2 regions of the Pseudarthrobacter sp. KH_020_B genome follow, and region 1 is predicted to be linked to the other one. Evidence: riboswitches for the same ligand, from Rfam matches in the RefSeq annotation. Region 1 holds a riboswitch; the other holds the start of a gene.

Region 1 (5,212 bases):
CCCGCCCAGGACGGCGCTGAATTCCTGGTCGTGGGTCACGGAAACCACGGAGGTTCCCGCGTCGAGCAATTCCGAGAGGAACGACGCGAGCTCGGCCCACGTGTTGGCGTCCTGGCCAAAGGTCGGCTCATCGAGCACCAGCACACGAGGGTGGGCCGCGAGGACCGTGGCCACCGACAGGCGCCGCTTTTCGCCGCCGGACAGCGTGTACGGATTGGCGTCCACCAGGTGCGTCAGGCGCAGCCGTTCCAGCAGCTCATCAACCCGCTCCTCGCCATGCCCCAGGTGCCGCGGACCGAACATCAGCTCGTCCAGCACACGGCCCGTAACGAACTGGTGCTCGGGCTCCTGGAACACGGTTCCGATGCGGGAAATCAGCTGGTTGGCTTTCCACTGGAAGGGATCGATCCCGGCCCCCTCGGAAAGCTCGACGGCGGCGGAAACCTTCCCCGCCACCGGCGCCAGAAGTCCGGCGAGCGTCAGCGCAAACGTGGACTTGCCGGCGCCGTTGGGTCCCGTGACGGTGAGTGCCTGGCCGGAGCGGACCTGTGCCGCGATGCCCTGCTGCACCGGCACGGGCGGGATGGTCCGGAAGCCGCGGCGCCGCGGACGCTCGCGGGAGACGGCAAGGTCCTCGGCGACCAGCAGCATGTCACCGGAGCCTGCGGACCGCCGGCGCCGGGTTTCCGGGACATACCCGGGCACCCAGACGCCCGCGCCGATCAGCATCTCCCGCGCCGCCGCGAGCACCTGGTCCGGCGGCCCGTCCAGCAGAACCGCGGGCGTAGCGGCGGAAGCCGCGGAGCCCGTTGCCGAGCCCGGCTGGAGCACTACAATCCGGTCCACCAGGTCCTTCCAGACGGACACGCGGTGTTCCACCACAACGAGTGTGGCGCCGGTTTTGTCCAGACTGCGGCCCACGGCGTCGCGGACCTCCAGCACGCCGGCGGGATCGAGGTTTGCGGTGGGCTCATCCAGCAGGATCAGCCCGGGCCGCATCGCGAGGATCCCGGCCAGCGCCAGGCGCTGCTTCTGCCCGCCGGACAGGGCCGACGTCGGGTGGTCCAGCGGGAGCCCGCCGGCACCTGGCCCGCCGTCGGCGTTCAAACCAGAACCGTCGGCACTCCGCAGCCCGACGTCGTCGAGCGCCTCATGGACGCGCCGCCAGATCTCGTCCCGCGGAACGGCGAGGTTCTCGGCGCCGAAGGCGACGTCGTCACCCAAGCGGGAAAGAACCACCTGCGTTTCGGGGTCCTGCTGCATCAGGCCCGAACGGCCGCGCTGCCCGCGGGGCACCACGCCGTCAATCAGCAGCGAACCGGTCTCGTCGGCGTCGTCCCCTTCGTCCCCCAGCACCCCTGCGAGCGCGTGCAGCAGCGTTGACTTGCCCGCACCCGAGGGGCCCAGCAGCAGCACCCGCTCGCCGGGCGCGATGTCGAGGTCGAGCCCGTGGACGGCGGGGGCGGAACGTCCGGCATGCCGCCAGCCCCAGCCACGGGCGGACACCGCGGCGGGGCGCACTCCGGAAGCGCCGGCGTCGGAAGCGGTCATCAGTTGAAGACGGGCTCCGAAGCTGCCTTCCGGGACGCGAACGAGCTCAGCACGCCGGTCTTGGCCAGGCCGCGGGTGGCGATCCAGGACAGCGCGCCAGCAATGACCGCGCCGGAAATGGTGCAGAACACGATGTACGCGAGCTTGTCGCCGGGCTCGTAGGCGATGTTCCAGCCCCACGGCAGGAACGAGTCATTGAGGCCGCAGAACAGGCCCGCCCCGGCACCGGCAAGCAGCGCGGCGATGAGGTTGTACTTCTGGTGCAGGAAGGACCTGAACCGGAAGTTGCCGTACACCAGCAGGAAGAACACCAGCTCGGCGCCCAGGCCCTGCAGGAGGCCGGAGATCAGCACCGTGGAGCCGTACTGCGAGCCCATGATGAGCTCGCCGGTGGCGGCCACCGCTTCGCAGAAGAGCGCCGCGCCGGGCTTGCGGATGATGAGCATGCCCAGCACCGCCGGGATCATCCAGCCGCCGGCGATCAGGCCGGTCAGCGGAGGGTAAACGGCGTTCATGGGGGCGGAGACGATGCCGGCGCCCTGGGACCAGGCCCAGAAGATCACGCCGCCGGTGATGGCGATGAGGGCCGCCACCACGATGTCCACTACGCGCCAGGTATTGCCGGTCTTTTTGGTTGCTGCAGTTGTCATTTGGTCCTCCTGAGGAACAGGAGGGGAAAGTGCCCCGGCGGGCGGCGCTGCCGCCGTTTCCCGGGCACTTCGAGAACTCGACTCCCTTGCGCCGGTACTAACCGGATCAGGTTCGAGGGTCTGCGGCTGTCCGCACTCTCAGCGCCCACCTGCGGTTCCCTGGCAATGCCAGTGATGCCCGACGGCGGCGCTCCCCTGTCGTTAATAAATCTGCCCTGATGGGCGTGCTCCAGTTTACACCGCGGCCGGGGTAGATTGTGGGCCATGACTGCCAATATCCCGACTGTGACCGCGTTCAATCCCGACTCGAGAGTGGCCCAGCCTGCCGGGGCGCTGGAGGCCCTGATCGCCCGGATCGAAGGCGAGATCAGCGAGCTGCAGTTTCCCCGTTTCAGCAAGGACGACTCCCTCAACCTCGGGCTGCTCCTGGTGGAGCTGGGGAAAACGCGCCGGCTTCCCATCGCGATCGACATCACCAAGGGTGACCAGGTCCTGTTCCACGTGGCCCTGGACGGCGCCACCCCGGACAACGAGCGCTGGATCCGGGCGAAACAGCGCACCGGTGCCAGGTATGAGGTCCCGTCGTTGCTGGTGGGCCTCCGCGGCAGGCTGCACGGCGGCCGGATCGAGGACCACGGCTGGTTCGACGAGTCCACCTACGCCCCGCACGGCGGCTGCTTCCCGGTCTACGTCACCGGCGTGGGTGCGGTGGCCACGGTGACGGTCTCGGGGCTGCCCCAACAGCAGGACCACGATCTCGTGGTGGAGGCCCTGCGGGAGATTCTGGAGTCCATGCGGCCGGGTTAGGCTAAGGACAGTCCCGGATCCGCTCACAAGGAGTTCAACGAATGAACCTGTTCATCAAGCTGCTCGGCACGGCAATCAGCATCGGCGCCGGGTTCGTCGGCACCAAGATGGTCAACACCGTGTGGGAAAAGTCCACCGGCAGGAAGCCTCCCACCGGCAAGGATGAAGACACCCCCACGAGCCTCCGCTCGGCTCTCACGTTCGCGCTCATTTCGGCTTCGGTCAGCACCATCATCCAGGTGCTCGCCAACCGCGGCACGCAGCGGGCCATCACCCGCTTCGCCAAGTCCCAGGACATCGTCTAGCCTGGCAACCAGTCCGGCGGTGAGTGCCGCTCAGTCCTGCCGGCCGCCGTCGGACGCTTCATCCCGGGAGGACTCATCCCGGGCCGATTGGGCCGCCTTCTGGACCACGGCTTCGAGTTCATCGGAGCTGAGGAGCTCGCGGTGCAGGTGTTTGGTGCGGTAACCGGCGCGGCCCACCATGTGCGCGGAAACCGGCACGGTCAGCAGCTGGAAAATCCAGGCCACCAGCAGCACCGGCCACACCCACCAGGTGCGCAGCTGCAGGCCGATCGCCGTCAGGAGCAGGAACAGGCCCAGCACCTGGGGCTTGGTGGCCGCGTGCATCCGGCTCAGCAGGTCCGGGAAGCGGAGCAGGCCCACGGCGGCGGCGAGCGACATGAGGGCGCCCACCACCAGGAACACCGCCGACACGGTGTCGATGACGCTGTCAACCACACTGGCCTCAGGACTCATTGGCCTGCTCCCGCCGGTCGGCCACGAAGCGCGCAACGGTCACCGAACCGATGAAGCCGACCACGGACAGCGCCACCAGCAGCATCAGGTTGTTCAGGTGCCGGTTGACGGCCATGTCGATGCACAGGGCGGCGCCGAGGATCGCTAGCAGGACGTCGGAGGCCAGCACCCTGTCCAGCAGCGACGGGCCGCGGGAGATCCTGATGATGGCTCCTGCCGCCGCCAGCGAAAGAATGACTGCCGTGACAGCCAGGACGGTCTGCATCATGCTGCGGCCTCCTGCCGGATTGCTTCGAGTTCTTCGCGGGTGCCCATGATCCTGATCAGTCCTGCCTCGATGGAGCGGACCTCCTTGCGCAGGCTTTCCACCTCTTCCGGGGTGCTGACGTTGAGCGCGTGGAGGTACAGAGTGGACGTTGACCGGTCCACCTCCACCACCAGGGAGCCGGGGATCAGCGAGATCACGTGCCCGGTGGCGGTGACCATCAGGTCCTGGTGGCTCCGCAACGGCACCGCGACGACGGAGTTGATGACCCGCGGGCCGCGGACAACGGCCAGATACATCACGTCGACGCTGGCCGCCGCCACCCGTCCCATGAAACGCAGGGCAAAAGGCACGGCGTGAAGAATGTTGAAGCGGCCGCTGAGTTCCACCGGCGGCAGGTAGAACATCCGGGCCACGAGCACGGCCAGCAACGCGCCGAAGAGCAGGTTGCCGGGGCTGAAGTCCTGCCACAGGGCGCCCCAGACAATCACCAGCCACACCAGCAGGGGCAGTTCCTGGCGCAGGGAAATACGGCGGCGGCTCATTTGCCCCCTCCGTTTTTCAGGGCCAGCGGGGGAACTTCCGTGTCCTCGCCGAGCACGGCCTGGATGTAGGCGGACCTGTCCAGCATTTCGTGGGCGGCCTGGTCCGAGACCGTGAACAGCGGGCCGGCGAAGACCGTGAGTGACACGCCCAGGGCCACCAGGCCCAGGGTTGAGCCCACCATGGTGCGGGGCAGCAGCGTGACGTTTTTGCGGCCGGCGCGGCTGCCGGTGTCCGAATCCTCGGGCTCAGCCAGCAGGACGGGGTCCGGGTGCTCGGCGTCCGAGGGCTTGCGCCAGAACGCGCGGTTCCAGACCCTCGCAACAGCCAGCAGGGTCAGGAGGCTGGTGACCACGCCGCCGATCACCAGGGCGTAGGCCAGGGGCGTGCCGAGTTCGATGCCCGCCTGGATGAGCCCCACCTTCCCCAGGAAGCCGGAGAACGGCGGGATCCCGGCCAGGTTCATGGCGGGGATAAAGAAGAGCAGGGCCAGGATGGGCGACAGCTTGGCCAGGCCCGCCAGCCGGTCCACGGAGGAGCTGCCGCCGCGGCGTTCGATCAGCCCCGTGACCAGGAAGAGGCTGGTCTGGATGGTGATGTGGTGGGCCACGTAGAACACCGCGGCGCCCAGCCCGGCC
Region 2 (5,212 bases), 1.3 Mb from region 1:
GGCCGGTGATCTGGCTGATGAGCGTCGTGATGGAGGCGTCCTCCGCCACGGAATGGCGCGAGCCGTTAAGGGTGATGTTCATGCTGATTCCTTCTGTGGGTCGAGATCCTTCGTGCTGATGTCCTTGCGCAGGGACTGTGTGCCGGCTCCGTGGTGCTTTCCTGAAAAGCGGGCCGGGCTGAGGGCCGCCCATCGCGGGTCGGTCCGGCCGTCCAGCAGGTCCCGGCAGATGGCCGCCGCCGCTGGAGCAAGCAGCACTCCGTGGCGGAAAAACCCGGTGGCAACGATCAGCCCGGCAATGTTCCCTGTGTTCCCGCTGCCCGTGATCCCGCTCCCCGTGTTCCCCTCCGCTAGGGAGGAAGCCGGTACGCGGCCGAGGAGAGGTGCGTTGTCCGGGGTCGCCGGCCTGGCCCGTGCCGTGCATTCCAGGAGTTCAAGCTCCGACACTGCCGGCACCAGGACCTGGGCGTCCCGCAGCAACTGGTAGACACCGCCGGCCGAGACAGCTGCGTCGCCCGTCCCTGCGAGCGCGTCCTCTCGCTGCGTTGCCCCGATCACCACGGTGCCGTCCTGCCGGGGAACGATGTAGACCGGCACGCCATGGACCATTCCGCGGACCGTCGAGGTGAGGAGCGGGCGCAGGTGCCGTGGAACAGCCAGGCGCAGGATGTCACCGTAGACGGGCCGCAGGGGTAGGTGCAGTCCATCCGGCAGGCCATCCAGCGAGGCCGCCTGCAGTCCGTTGGCCACGATGGTCTCCCGGGCCTGGACCGTTCCGCCGTGGGCGAGCTTCACGCCGCTGACGCGGCCGTCCTCCCAGAGAAGGGCTGCAGCCCGTTGGTCAACGGCGAATCCCCCGCGGGAACCTGCCACGGCGGTTCCTGCTCCCGGTTCGTGGACGGCCAGGACTTCCTGGAGGCACGCCACAAGTTTCCGTGGATCCACCTGGTGGTCGGCGGGAATGTCCAGGGCGCAGGATATGGCCGGGCTGAGCAGGGATTCCCTGGTCCTGGCCGCACGGACAGTCAGCAGTTCCACCATCAGGCCGCTGGCCTGCTGCACGGCCCGGAGGTCCATCAGCGCGCGGCGGTCCGCAGCGTCCGCGCCGATGGCGAGGGTCGGCGTCGTCAGATATCCGGTATCGCCAGCCCCGGCCAGGGCGAGGCCTGCCGCGAAGGCAGGCCAGAGGCCGGAGGAGGCAAGCATCAGCTCAAGGAGGTCTTCCTCCTGGTAATGCAGTTCGCTCACGGGGGCAAGCATGCCGGCGGCTGCCCAGCTGGCGCCGTTGCCCGGCGCGTCATCGATCAGCACAACCGAACGGCCGGACCGCCGGGCCTCCCAGGCTATGGCGTGGCCGATGACTCCGCCGCCGATGACTGCCACGTCGGCGTGCAGGACGGCAGGGTGCGTGATGGGGACGCTGGCTGATTCACGCCCACGTGAGTTGTTTGTTGCGGGGGGCATATGGTTCCTTCCCTACGCCGGTACTAGCCGGATCAGGTCAAGCGGTCGGCTCTGACGCCCTCTCAGCCCGGCCGCTTTGTGACGGCTGCAACGGGCTCCCGCAGTACTCGCCCAGTTTAGGGGAATTAGGCTTGTTTCCATGAACGCGCAATCCTTCGCCGCTGCAGGCACGCCCTCCGCCACCTCGTCCACTCCCGAAACCTTAGCCGGAACAGTCCCCGCCGGCGGCATAGTCACCGGCCTCCCGCACAGCGCAAGGCTGTACCTGTGCACCGACGCGCGCCGGGACCGCGGGGACTTTGGCGAGTTTGTGGACGCGGCCTTTGCCGGCGGCGTGGACATCATCCAGCTCCGCGACAAGGCGATCGAGGCGGCGGAGGAGCTGGAGCTGCTGGCCGTGCTTCGGGCCGCGGCCGAACGCCACGGGAAGCTGTGGGCCGTCAACGACCGTGCCGATATCGCGCTGCTGTCCGGCGCCCCCGTCTTCCACATCGGGCAGAAGGACCTGCCGGTCGCTTCCGCCCGCACCCTGCTCGGCCCGCCCGCAACAATCGGGCTTTCCACGCACACTGCCGAGCAGATCGAAGGCGCCATCCGGCTGTCCGGCGGGCTGCCTGCCGAACACGGCCTGGACTACTTCTGCGTTGGACCGGTCTGGGCCACGCCCACCAAACCCGGCCGGGCCGCCGTCGGCCTTGACCTGGTGCGGTATGCGGCCGAAGCAGTCCGCGCCGCCGGTGGCACCCAGGCCACGCTGCCCTGGTTTGCCATCGGCGGCATCGACCTCGGCAACGTGGAGCAGGTGGTGGAGGCCGGCGCAGGCAGGATCGTTGTGGTGCGTGCCATCACCGATGCCTCCGACCCCGCGGCTGCGGCCGCGGCACTCCTTGCCGCCCTGGACGCGGGCGCGTCCTGACAATCCCCCGCGTGGCGGACGGCGGGCGTGCACGATACGTGGAAATCGGGCTAACCTGATTTTCGTGTCACATCATAGGTTGGCCCCGAATGTCCACGAGCAGACCAACGACCTCGCGGCGGCGCTGAGCGCCCTGCGGACCGAGCTGGAACTGCCGGGTCCATACCCGGCGGAGGCGGTCCGGGACGCGCAAGCGGCAGTGGCCGCACACGAGTTGCCGGGTGCTGACCTGACGGACGTGGACTTCCTCACCATCGATCCGGCGTCGTCCACTGACCTGGACCAGGCGCTGTTCATCGAGCGCGCGGGCACCGGCTACCGGGTGCGGTACGCCATCGCCGACGTGCCGTCCTTTGTCCGCCCCGGCGGCGGACTGGATGCGGAGACCCGGCGCCGCGGCCAGACGTTCTACGCCCCCGACGGCCGGATCCCGCTGCATCCGGAGGTCATCAGCGAAGGGGCCGGCAGCCTCCTGGCCGGGCAGCTGTGTTCCGCCTTCGTGTGGGATTTCGGGCTGGACGACGCCGCTCAGGTCTCCACCGTGAGCGTCCGGAGGGCCAGCATCCGCAGCCGGGCCAAGCTGAGCTACAAGGGAGTCCAGGCCGAACTCGACGCCGGAACGGCCGGACCTGTCCTGCAGCTCCTGAAGGAAGTGGGCCTCAAGCGCGTTGAACTGGAGCGGCAGCGTGGCGGCGCCAGCCTGAACATGCCTGAGCAGGAAATCGTGCAACTGCCCGACGGCGGCTACCGGATTGCCGCCGCGCCGCAGCTGCCGGTGGAGGACTGGAACGCCCAGATTTCCCTGATGACGGGGATGGCGGCGGCAGACCTCATGCTGGCAGGAAAAGTGGGCATCCTGCGCACCATGCCCGCCCCGGACGAGCGCTCCCTGCGTCACTTCCGCCTCCAGACCGAGGCCTTGGGTAAGCCATGGGACGGCAAAATCAGCTACGGCGAATACCTCCGCAGCCTTGATCCGACAGAGCCCCGGCAACTGGCCATCCTGCACTCCGCCGGAATGCTGTTCCGCGGCGCCAGCTACACGGCGTTTGACGGCACAGTCCCGGAAGCCGCCATCCAGGCCGCCATCGGCGCCGCCTACGCCCACACCACGGCACCGCTACGGCGTCTTATCGACCGCTTTGTCCTGGTGATTTGCGAAGCCCTGAGCAACGGCAACCAGGTACCGGACTGGGCGCGGGAAGCCCTGCCGTCCCTGCCGGAGATCATGGCCGGATCCGACCAGCTGGCATCGCGGATGGAACGCATGGCGCTGGACACTGTGGAGGCTGCACTCCTGGTCAACCACGTGGGCCAGGAATTCGATGCGATCGTCATTTCCGGCTCCAAGCCGCAAAAAGACAACGGCAACGGCGGCGGGAAAAACGGCAACGGCTCAAAGAACGGTGCCGCAAAAAACGGGAACGGCCCCTCGGGGATCATCCAGATCGCCGAACCCGCCGTGACGGCCCGGTGCGGCGGCGACCTGGAATCCGGCACCAAGGTGCGGGTCCGCCTGATCTCCTCCGATATTGCTGCCCGCGAGGTCCACTTCGAGCTGCTGGCCTGAAGGGTTTCCGCCCTGCCTGATCGGCCCAAAGCCGGGATTCATGGTCCGTACGGCTAGACTGAAGAAGTAGATATGGATGCCCGGTCGTTGATTTCCTTGATTTTGAATTCAACAAGCCCGCCCCTACGCGATCTTGAGATGCACCCGTTGGTCACCAGTGCCAGCATTTTGACAGCCCGCGATCGGCTTCCACTGGATTTGCTTGCGCGCTTCGAGCGTGCTCCGGAACGGCCACGTTGGCCGGCCCGTTGAGCAGGCAGCGCCAATGCCCAAATGAATAAGGAAACTCCCCTGTGAGTGAATTGCATACCCACCAGATCCTGACTGACGACTCCGGCATCGAGACGATCGAACCCGAAGAAACCATCATCTCGGACGAGAAGCCGCACGAGATCGAGGAGAAATCCTTCGCTGACTACAACGTCCGCGCCGACATCGTGGAGTCCCTTGCCGACGCCGGGATCACCCACCCCTTCCCCATCCAGGCCATGACCCTGCCGGTGGCGCTTTCGGGCCACGACATCATCGGGCAGGCCAAGACCGGCACCGGCAAGACCCTCGGCTTCGGCATTCCCGCCCTGCAGCGCGTAATTGGTCCGGACGACGCCGGCTACGACAAGCTCGCCGTTCCCGGCGCACCGCAGGCCCTGGTCATCGTGCCCACCCGCGAGTTGGCCGTCCAGGTGGCCAACGATCTCCAGAACGCGTCCCGCAAGCGCAACGCCCGCATCACTACCATTTACGGCGGCCGCGCCTACGAGCCCCAGGTCGAGGCCCTGCAGCAGGGCGTCGAAGTTGTTGTCGGTACTCCCGGCCGCCTCATCGACCTGTTCAAGCAGAAGCACCTCGTCCTGAAGAACGTCAAGATGGTCATCCTTGACGAGGCCGACGAAATGCTGGACCTCGGCTTCCTCCCGGACGTGGAAACGCTCATCGCCGCCACGCCTGCGGTCCGCCAGACCTTGCTGTTCTCCGCCACCATGCCGGGCCCGGTCATCGCCATGGCCCGCCGCTACATGACGCAGCCCACCCACATCCGGGCCGCTGATCCCGACGACGCGGGTCTCACCAAGCGCGACATCCGCCAGCTCATCTACCGCGCCCACAGCATGGACAAGATCGAGGTTGTTGCCCGCATCCTGCAGGCCCGCGGCCGCGGCCGCACCATCATCTTCACCAAAACCAAGCGCACCGCCGCGAAGGTTGCCGAGGAGCTCGTGGACCGTGGCTTCGCCGCCGCCGCCATCCACGGGGACCTGGGC

What was found. Region 1 has a riboswitch for thiamine pyrophosphate ahead of AC3IT0_RS21105 (ECF transporter S component). Riboswitches for the same ligand answer to the same signal wherever they lie in the genome.
Region 2: another riboswitch for thiamine pyrophosphate. It lies ahead of thiO (glycine oxidase ThiO); the one in region 1 lies ahead of AC3IT0_RS21105 (ECF transporter S component).

What each region holds. Positions count from the first base shown of each region.
Region 1 is NZ_CM174506.1:4,499,190-4,504,401, forward strand. Features, by position in the region: gene AC3IT0_RS21100 (ABC transporter ATP-binding protein) at 1-1,551, opposite strand, end outside; gene AC3IT0_RS21105 (ECF transporter S component) at 1,551-2,201, opposite strand; TPP riboswitch at 2,267-2,408, opposite strand; gene AC3IT0_RS21110 (heme-degrading domain-containing protein) at 2,466-3,008, shown strand; gene AC3IT0_RS21115 (DUF4235 domain-containing protein) at 3,050-3,313, shown strand; gene mnhG (monovalent cation/H(+) antiporter subunit G) at 3,344-3,766, opposite strand; gene AC3IT0_RS21125 (MrpF/PhaF family protein) at 3,756-4,034, opposite strand; gene AC3IT0_RS21130 (Na+/H+ antiporter subunit E) at 4,031-4,576, opposite strand; gene AC3IT0_RS21135 (Na+/H+ antiporter subunit D) at 4,573-5,212, opposite strand, start outside.
Region 2 is NZ_CM174506.1:3,227,206-3,232,417, forward strand. Features, by position in the region: gene thiS (sulfur carrier protein ThiS) at 1-82, opposite strand, end outside; gene thiO (glycine oxidase ThiO) at 79-1,464, opposite strand; TPP riboswitch at 1,457-1,576, opposite strand; gene thiE (thiamine phosphate synthase) at 1,604-2,380, shown strand; gene AC3IT0_RS14865 (RNB domain-containing ribonuclease) at 2,445-3,950, shown strand; gene AC3IT0_RS14870 (DEAD/DEAH box helicase) at 4,244-5,212, shown strand, end outside.